4 regions of the Streptomyces sp. NPDC047085 genome follow, and region 2 is predicted to be linked to each of the others. Evidence: riboswitches for the same ligand, from Rfam matches in the RefSeq annotation. Region 2 holds a riboswitch; each other region holds the start of a gene.

The links. A riboswitch is a leader RNA that binds a small molecule or an ion and turns the genes downstream of it on or off. The one in region 2 is predicted to bind cyclic di-AMP.
Region 1: another riboswitch for cyclic di-AMP. It lies ahead of ABZ865_RS20860 (transglycosylase family protein); the one in region 2 lies ahead of ABZ865_RS41085 (M23 family metallopeptidase).
Region 3: another riboswitch for cyclic di-AMP. It lies ahead of ABZ865_RS36060 (M23 family metallopeptidase); the one in region 2 lies ahead of ABZ865_RS41085 (M23 family metallopeptidase).
Region 4: another riboswitch for cyclic di-AMP. It lies ahead of ABZ865_RS38315 (transglycosylase SLT domain-containing protein); the one in region 2 lies ahead of ABZ865_RS41085 (M23 family metallopeptidase).

What each region holds. Positions count from the first base shown of each region.
Region 1 is NZ_JBEYUW010000005.1:477,122-479,312, reverse strand. Features, by position in the region: gene eno (phosphopyruvate hydratase) at 1-237, opposite strand, end outside; gene ABZ865_RS20860 (transglycosylase family protein) at 567-1,250, opposite strand; cyclic di-AMP (ydaO/yuaA leader) riboswitch at 1,255-1,427, opposite strand; gene ABZ865_RS20855 (transglycosylase family protein) at 1,611-2,191, opposite strand, start outside.
Region 2 is NZ_JBEYUW010000023.1:29,480-31,670, reverse strand. Features, by position in the region: gene ABZ865_RS41085 (M23 family metallopeptidase) at 57-1,100, opposite strand; cyclic di-AMP (ydaO/yuaA leader) riboswitch at 1,108-1,275, opposite strand; gene ABZ865_RS41080 (PP2C family protein-serine/threonine phosphatase) at 1,539-2,191, opposite strand, start outside.
Region 3 is NZ_JBEYUW010000015.1:90,927-93,117, forward strand. Features, by position in the region: gene ABZ865_RS36060 (M23 family metallopeptidase) at 178-933, opposite strand; cyclic di-AMP (ydaO/yuaA leader) riboswitch at 946-1,110, opposite strand; gene ABZ865_RS36065 (pitrilysin family protein) at 1,398-2,191, opposite strand, start outside.
Region 4 is NZ_JBEYUW010000018.1:10,149-12,339, reverse strand. Features, by position in the region: gene ABZ865_RS38320 (HAD family hydrolase) at 1-274, shown strand, start outside; gene ABZ865_RS38315 (transglycosylase SLT domain-containing protein) at 316-801, opposite strand; cyclic di-AMP (ydaO/yuaA leader) riboswitch at 804-1,034, opposite strand; gene ABZ865_RS38310 (polyprenyl synthetase family protein) at 1,677-2,191, shown strand, end outside.

The DNA of each region.
Region 1 (2,191 bases), on a different contig from region 2:
CGGGCCGATCTGCTCGATGACGGCGAGAACGGCCTTCTCGACGCCCTTGCCCTGGTAGCGGTTGGGGTCACCGTCGCGCAGCTCGATGGCCTCGAAGGCGCCGGTGGAGGCGCCGGACGGGACGGCGGCACGACCCGTGCTGCCGTCGTCGAGGCCGACCTCGACCTCGACCGTGGGGTTGCCTCGGGAGTCCAGGATTTCCCGGGCTACGACGACGTCGATGGACGGCACGAGCATCTCCTTCTTGGATGTGACGCTGGAAGTGCGGGGCTTTGTGCCTTACGGCTGTGCCTTGCGACTAGAGCCTAACCGTCCCAGGGGCGTCGGCCACCGACCGACCGTCCCGTGGACAGGGAGAGACAGGGCGAGACAGGGAGACGGTACCCATTGTTCCCGCCCGGAACAAAGGGGGACCGGGAAAGGCGCAGAAAAAAGCCCCGCCCCGGTGCGTACGGGGGAACACGCACCAGGGCGGGGGGCCCGTGGGGACGGGGGGTGACCCTCACGGGGGCTCTATCGGGGGAAGTCGCCGTGAGGACGCTGTGGCCGGGCCGGCCGGCCGCGCCTTACTTCAGGTGCAGCTGCTGGCCGGGGTAGATCAGGTCGGCGTCCTCGACGATGTCCTTGTTCAGCTCGAAGAGGGTCTTCCAGCCGCCCTTGACGTTGTGCTTCTCGGCGATGGTGCCGAGGGTGTCGCCCTTGACGACCTTGTACTCGCCGTCACCCTTCTTGACCTTCTTGCCGGTCGGGGTGGTGACGGTCTTGCTCGGGGCCGGGCGGGTCGCCGAGCGGGAGGCGGCCTGCTGGTCGGTGGAGCGGGTGGTGGTGCTGCTCGAAGAGGTGGTCTTCGAGGAGGGGGCGGCGGTGCCGCTGTACGGGGTGCTCGACAGGCCCGTGCCGCAGACCGGCCAGGCGCCCTTGCCCTGGGCGGCGAGGACCTTCTCGGCCACGGTGATCTGCTGCTGCTTGGTGGCCAGGTCGGCGCGGGAGGCGTAGGCCGTGCCGCCGTAGGCGGCCCAGGTGGAGGCGGAGAACTGCAGACCGCCGTAGTAGCCGTTGCCGGTGTTGATGGACCAGTTGCCGCCGGACTCGCACTGGGCGACCTTGTCCCACTCGGAGGCGGTGGCGGCGGAGGCGTTGCCGGCCGCCATCAGCGGGGCGGCGACGACGGCGCCGGTGACACCGACGAGCGCGATGGCGCGGGTGGCCTTGAACGGACGACGGTGCTTGCCCTTGCCGGAAAACAGCATGGATCGATCCCCTCACCGACGCCTGCGAGGTGAGCTGTCGGGTTCGGGCCGGTTGAGTTGCCCGGCCACTCCTCCCTCGTGGGAGGCGTGGCTTCACCCCAAGCCGGTCGCGGCATCAACTGCCGGATCCGGCGCTTACCTTGGGTCCCCCGCTCCTGCCTACGGCGCGTGACGCGTCGACTGTTCCCGGGCAACCGCTGGCAGGATTCGGCGTTGCGAGTGCCGGGGCTCGTGGTGACGAGCGGTCCCGACCGTAGACATGCGCTCGGCGGAATTTCAAAGACGATCAGGGCTTCTGAGACTCATCCCACACTTTCACCAAACCGGACATTAGCCCTGAAAGCGGGGCGTCAACTCCCGCTACTCCGCGCCCGCTTCGGAACCGACGTCCAGGGTCTGACCGGGGGCGATGTGGTCCGGGTCGGCGCCAATGGCCTTCTTGTTCTGGCTGTAGAGCGCGTGCCATCCGCCGTCGACGTCAAGGGAGTCGGCGATGGAGGCGAGGGAGTCGCCTTCACGGACCGTGTAGGTACCCGCGTCACGGGAGGCGTGACGGCCCGAGGAACGGGTGTCCTGACCGCTTGTCAGGCTTTCGTCCGCACTGCCGCCCCGGTGACGTCCGCCACTGCTGAGCGCACCGGTGTCGACCAGGCTCCAAGAGCCGCCGGTCTGCCACGAATTGTCCGAGTCGTCGACCGCGGGGTCCGGGGCGGCCGAAACGCCACTCCCCTGCGTGGGCTCGGAGTCGGGCAAGGCGGACTTGTCGGACTTGGGAGCATTCGCACCCTCGTCGGAGCCGGCGGAGTCGGCGGAACCGGAGCCCTCGCTCGCGCTCGGGGACGGCGTGACGGTCGCGTCCGAGGAGGAGCCGGACGACGGTGACGAGGGCGACGAAGCCGAGGAATCCGGCAGATTGGACGAGTCGGACTTACCGGTGGAAC
Region 2 (2,191 bases):
GGACGCCGCCAGGCCGCCGGGGACCGTATGTGGGGGGTGGATCAGAGACCGACCGCTCAGGGCGTGAGGCCCTTGCCGCGCAGCCACGCCATCGGGTCGATGCCGGTGGACTGGCCGTTCGGGTGGACCTCCAGGTGGAGGTGCGGGCCGGTGACGTTGCCGGTGGCGCCGACGCGGCCGATGACCTCGCCGGTGGTGACCTTCTGGCCGACGGAGACGCTGATCGAGGACTGGTGGCAGAACCACAGCTCGGTGCCGTCGTCGAGGGTGAGGATGGTGCGGTAGCCGTAGGAGCCGGCCCAGCCCGCCTCGGTGATCGTGCCGCTGTGGATGGCCTTGATCAGCGTGCCGGTGGGCGCGGCGAAGTCGAGGCCGGTGTGGTAGCCGGAGGACCACATCGAGCCGGCCTGGCCGAAGGTCGAGGTGATCGTGTACGAGGAGGTCGGCAGCGCGTACTGCTTGGCCAGCTCGGCCAGGCGCGCCTCTTCGGCCTTCCTCTTGGCCTCGGCCTCCGCCTTCTCCTTGGCGGCGGCGGCCTTGGCCTCGGCTTCCTTCTGCGCCTTGGCGGCCGCGTCGGCGGCGGCCTTCTCCGCGGCGGCAGCGGCGGCCGCGGCGGCCTTGGTCTCGGCCTTGCTCTGCTGCTGCTCGGCCTGGGCCATGATCCGGTTGCGCAGGGCCTCGCCGGCGTCGGCGCCCTTGGCGCTGTCGGCGGAGGTCACGCCGACGTTGCTGAGGGAGGCGGTGGTGGCCTTGGGCGCGTTCGACGAGTCGTCGTCGAACAGGTGGCCGACGGAGTCCACGGAGGGCAGGTCGGGCAGCGAGATGGACACCGGCGGCTTGCCGGTGTTGGCGCTGGCCATGCCGCCCGCGCCGACGGCAGCGATGACGCCGACGCCGAGGACGGTGGAGCTGCGGGCGAGTCCGCCGCCGCGCTGCTTGGAGACGCGGTGCCGGCCGCGTACCGGGCGGATGGAGTCCTCGGTGGGGTTCCACTCCTCCCAGGGGCCCTCCTCGGCACGGTAGGCGCCGTAGCCGAAGGTCTCGGATTCGCGCTGAGCGGGCACGAACGGGGCTTCTGGGGCAGGCCGGTTGGACGCCACGCGGGCGTACTCCTTTCCTTCCTCCGCCTACCGGGTTAGCTGACGGGTTCGGAGCAGGAAGGTCTCCTACGCGCGTATACCAGTCGTGGACTCAAGAGTTCACGACGGCGTCCGCGTGATTCACCCCAAGGTGGTGGTTCCCCGGTTCCCTTGCGGGATTCGGCGCGTGCGCACGGAGCCGCCTCTTGTGACGGCTGGGACGACCGCGCTGCGTTATCGAACGTTAATAGACCCAGGTGCCAGATTCCAAGCCGTTCGGCTTGATCATTAACGTTCATCGGGGTGGATATACGCGCCAGGACCGGTGGAAAACGGGCGACTTGACCAGCATTCAGGAGTCACAAGGGTTTTGATGGTGACTCAGATGTTATGCGGAGGGCTGTCGTCCGGTCACCATGAGTGATAACGAGCCCGTCGGTGCGTATGGGCGTACGGCGGTCACGGGCGCCGTACGGCCAGCAGCGCCATGTCGTCCGACATCCCGCCGCCGGAGTGCCGCCGCACCTCCGCGGCGAGGCGGCCGAGCAGGGTGCCGGGGTCCGGGAAGCCGCGTCCGGCGAGCCGGCGCGTGGGGTCGTAGAACCGGCCGTGCACGTCCCGGGCCTCCGACAGACCGTCGGTGTAGAGCAGCAGGGTGGCGCCGCCCGGGAAGCCGGTCTCGGTCGCGCGGTCGGGCCAACGGCCCAACTCGCCCATGCCGAGCGGCAGGGCGGGCTCGGCCGCCGCGACGGCGCGCAGGGTGCCGTCGGCGTGCAGCATCAGCGGCGGCGGATGGCCGCGGTTGAGGATGCGGGCGACGCCGTCGTCGTGCGGGAGTTCGGCGAGGACGGCGGTGGTGAAGCCCTCGAAGGCGTCGATCCCCTCCCGCCGGGTGCCCTCGCGGGCCAGCGCCCGCTCCAGCCGCCCGGCCACCGCCTCCAGCGTGGCCTCCTGCTCGGCCGCCTCACGGAACGCCCCGATCACCACGGCCACGGCGGCGACCGCGCTCATGCCCTTGCCGCGCACGTCCCCGACGATCAGCCGGACGCCGTGCGGACTGTCCTGGACCGCGTACAGATCGCCGCCGATGAACGCGTCCTCCTGGGCCGCCT
Region 3 (2,191 bases), on a different contig from region 2:
TCTATTGCAATGAGCCGGAATTTCCGACGGCGGGCCGGAATCCATGGATATTTTTTGGACAACGGGTACGGCGGGCTCACAGAAAAACGGCGAAAGCCCCGGCGCGTGAGCCGGGGCTTTCGGATGCTTCGGATGCTTCGGATGCTTCGGATGCTTCGGATGCCGTGCGCGCGGGCGTCAGACGTTCACGCCGTGCTTGCGGAGGTAGGCGACGGGGTCGACGTCCGAGCCGTACTCGGGGGTCGTACGCGCTTCGAAGTGCAGGTGCGGGCCGGTGACGTTGCCGGTCGCGCCGGACAGGCCGATCTGCTGGCCCGGGGTGACCTGCTGGCCCACGGTGACGCCGATGGACGACAGGTGGCCGTACTGGGTGTACATGCCGTCGGCCATCCGGATCACGATCTGGTTGCCGTACGCCCCGCCCCAGCCGGTGGACACGACGGTGCCGGAGCCGGCCGCGTGGACGGGCGTCCCACTGGCCGCGTGGAAGTCGATGCCGGTGTGGGAACCGGAGGACCACAGGGAGCTGCTCGCCATGTAGCCGGTGGAGACGTACGAGTGCGCGATCGGGGCGACGAAGGCGTTCAGGCGCTCGCGCTCCGCCGCACGGGCGGCGCGGGCCTTTGCCTCACGCTCCTCCTTCACGCGCTCGGCGGCGGCCTTGGCCGCGGCCTCCTCGGCCTCCTTGCGCTCGGCGGTGGCCTTCTGGGCGGCCGCCTGCGCGTCGATCTCCTCGGCCAGCGTGTCGCTGACGGTGATGACGGGAGTGAGACCGGTCTGCTCGACGGAGTTCTCCGCGGCGACCGCAGGCGATGCCGCGAGGGTGCCGACGACGCCTGAGGTGGTGAGGGCCGCGATGCCGGCCGCCTGAGCGGTGGTGCGCTTGACCCGGCCGGGCTTGCGGTGCTTCCCGGTGGCGCACATGAACGCCATGAAGTGGCTGGTCCTTTCCTTCCCTCTCGCCTACCGGGTTAGCTGACGGGTTCGGAGCAGGAAGGTCTCCTACGGACCCCCTCGCTCGCGCGCGGGCGTCCGATTCACCCCAGGGACTGCGGTTGGGTCCCCGGCTCCCCTGGCTCGCGCCGTACGGGGACTCGGCGATGACTGTCCGGTGCCGCGGGCGCGGCGCACTGCCTGACGGACAGCCCGAAAGACGCTACGGGCGGCGGCTCGCGATCCCCAAACGGATCCGGGCTTTTGTAGCGCATCCCACAGGGCAGACAGGCAACCTCCGCCTCAATCCGGACATCTGGGGACCGGGGCTTCGGCATGGCCGGGAACGGCAAGGGCCCTGACGACCCGTCGGTCGCCAGGGCCCCACGCGCGCGTACGGCTGCCGCCTCGCGCTTCGGTCCCTAATCGGCAGTCCCTGATCGGAAGTCCCTGACCGGCAGTTCCTAATCGGCTGCCACGACGGTGACTTCACCGATGCCGAGCGCCTCGACCGGCGCCTTGATCTGGGCGGCGTCACCGACGAGGACGGTCACCATGCGGTCCACCGGGAAGGCGTTGACGACCGCCGCGGTGGCCTCCACGGTGCCGGTGGCGGCGAGCCGCTGGTACAGATGCGCCTGGAAGTCGTCGGGCAGGTGCTGCTCGACCTGGTCGGCCAGCGTGCTCGCGACGGCCGCCGCGGTCTCGTACTTCAGCGGCGCCACCCCGACGAGGTTCTGCACGGCGACGTCCCGCTCGGCGTCGGTCAGGCCCTCCGCGGCGAGTGTGCGCAGCACCGTCCACAGGTCCTGGAGCGCGGGGCCGGTGTTCGGGGTGTCCACGGAGCCGCTGATGGCGAGCATCGCGGCGCCGGTGCCGTCCGGTGCGGAGCGCAGGACCTGCCCGAAGGCGCGCACGCCGTAGGTGTAGCCCTTCTCCTCGCGCAGGACGCGGTCCAGGCGGGAGGTGAGGGTGCCGCCGAGGCAGTAGGTGCCGAGCACCTGGGCGGGCCACACCTGGTCGTGCCGGTCGGGTCCGATCCGGCCGATGAGCAGCTGCGTCTGGACGGCGCCGGGCCGGTCGACGATGACGACGCGGCCGGTGTCGTCGGCGGACACGGGAGGCACCGGACGCGGCTGCCCGGGGGTGCCGGTCCAGGCGCCCAGGGTGTCGCCGAGCAGCGCGTCCAGGTCGGTGCCGGTGAGGTCGCCGACGACGACCACGGTGGCCGTGGCGGGGCGCACATGGCGGTCGTAGA
Region 4 (2,191 bases), on a different contig from region 2:
GATGTCGGGGCCGGGAACCGTGGAGCTCCAGCCGTGCGGTGTCACCAAGGCGACGGGGCTGGCGCTGGCCGCCGAGTACCTGGGGATCGAGGCCGAGCGGGCCCTCGCCTTCGGCGACATGCCCAACGACATCCCCATGTTCGACTGGGCGGGACGCGGTGTCGCCATGGCCAACGCGCACCCCGAACTCAAGGCCGTCGCCGACGAGGTCACGAAGTCGAACGAGGACGACGGCATCGCCGTCGTCCTCGAAAGACTGTTCCCGGCCGGCTGACCGGATCTCAGCAGGGCCTGCCGCGCGTGTGGACCGGTGGATCAGTAGGCGCCGAAGACGTTGTCGATCGACCCGTAGCGGGCGGCCGCGTAGTTGCAGGCGGCCGTGATGTTCGCGACCGGGTCGTAGATGTCGAAGGACGTGCCGGCCACGTGGTACGTGTTGAACGTGGGGTCGATGACCTGGAGCAGGCCCTTGGACGGGATGCCCTTGGCGGCGTTGGAGTCCCAGAGGTTGATGGCCCGCGGGTTGCCCGACGACTCGCGGATGATGTTGCGGTGGATGCCGTTGTAGGTGCCCGGGATCTTCTTCTCGGCCATGATCGCGAGCGACTCGCGGATCCAGCCGTCGAGGTTGTTCGGGTACCCGGCCAGGGTGGTGCCGGTCGTGGTGGTGGAACCGGCGGCGGAGGCGCTGGTGGCCCCGATGAGCGGCAGGGCGAGCACGGCGGCGCCGGTGCCGACGACGGTGAGCGTGCGGAAGAGGCGGGACGAGCGGGCGCGGCGGGGCTGAGCGGCAGCAGGCATGGCTTTTTCCTCTCCGTCGCCTGCGAGGTGAGCTGTCGGGTTCGGGCGGGGAGGTGCCCGGCCGCGCCACCAGGCCCGTTGGGCTCTGGAGGAGGCGCGACTTCACCCCGAGCCGTTCCGGTGCGACACGTGTCGACCGGTCTGGCGGCTTACCTGGGTCCCCCGCTCCTGCCGTACGAAATGAGTTCGTCGATGGGTGGTGTCAGACGCGGCAGGATTCGGCGTTCGTCTGACGGCCCGGAACGTATGCGACAGCACATGTCCGGAACAAGTACCGGATTCACAAGAAGGCCTAGTTGACCTTGATCTATGCCGATTTGGGTACTTGATCCTTTGCGGTTGCCAATCCTCAACTGCCCGACAGGCAAGGCGAGAAGGGTGGCCGGGCCGGTGTGGCCGCCAGGGAGGGTGAGTGACCCAATTCACGTAACGGCAAATTACGCAAAATCAGACATGGGGGATTAGTTGGATTCGCTCTTAATGGGGCCATTGGTGGGTTTAAGTCCCCTCGGGCCCGGAACCTCTGAGGCGGCGCCCTTCGTTGAAGAGGGGTGAGGTGGCTCCGGGGTTGCCTCCGGGGCCGCCTCTGGGGGTGCGCTCGACCTCACGTTCGGGACTGCCTGCGGGTTGTCGAACGCGCATCCGGTCGGCGTGTATTCCGGCGACAGGGGGCGCGCCTTCCCGTTAAGTAAGGAAATGTCCGTTCTTATCGGATGGTGGAGAACATCACGTCCGTGATGCCGATACCGCCCGGGCTGGACCGGTGGGTGCTATCGGTGATCGAAAGGGGACCGGATACGCTGAGTCGAGTGATGGCAACGACCTATCGACAAACCGTGTAATCGCCAGCAGGCACCAGCAGACAGGAGACCCTCGTGACCGTCGTCGGGCCGTTCGGGCTGAGCGTGCGGGACCAGGCTCTGGAAGCCGATGTCCAGGCCGGATTGGCGGCTGTCGAGGAAGGCTTGCTCGCGGCCACCAAGAGCGAGGTCCCGTTCATCACGGAGGCCGCGCAGCACCTGGTTCGAGCCGGCGGGAAGCGGTTCCGGCCGCTGCTCGTGATGCTCGCGGCCCAGTTCGGCGACCCCTACGCGCCGCGCGTCGTGCCGTCGGCCGTGGTCGTGGAGCTGACCCACCTGGCCACGCTGTATCACGACGACGTCATGGACGAGGCGGCCGTGCGGCGCGGTGTGGACAGCGCCAACACCCGCTGGGGCAACTCCGTCGCGGTCCTCACCGGCGATTTCCTCTTCGCCCGCGCCTCCCAGATACTCGCCGACCTCGGCCCCGAGGCCGTCCGGGTGCAGGCCCTCGCGTTCGAGCGGCTGGTCACCGGGCAGATCCTGGAGACCGCCGGTCCCCAGGACGGCCGTGACCCCGTCGAGCACTA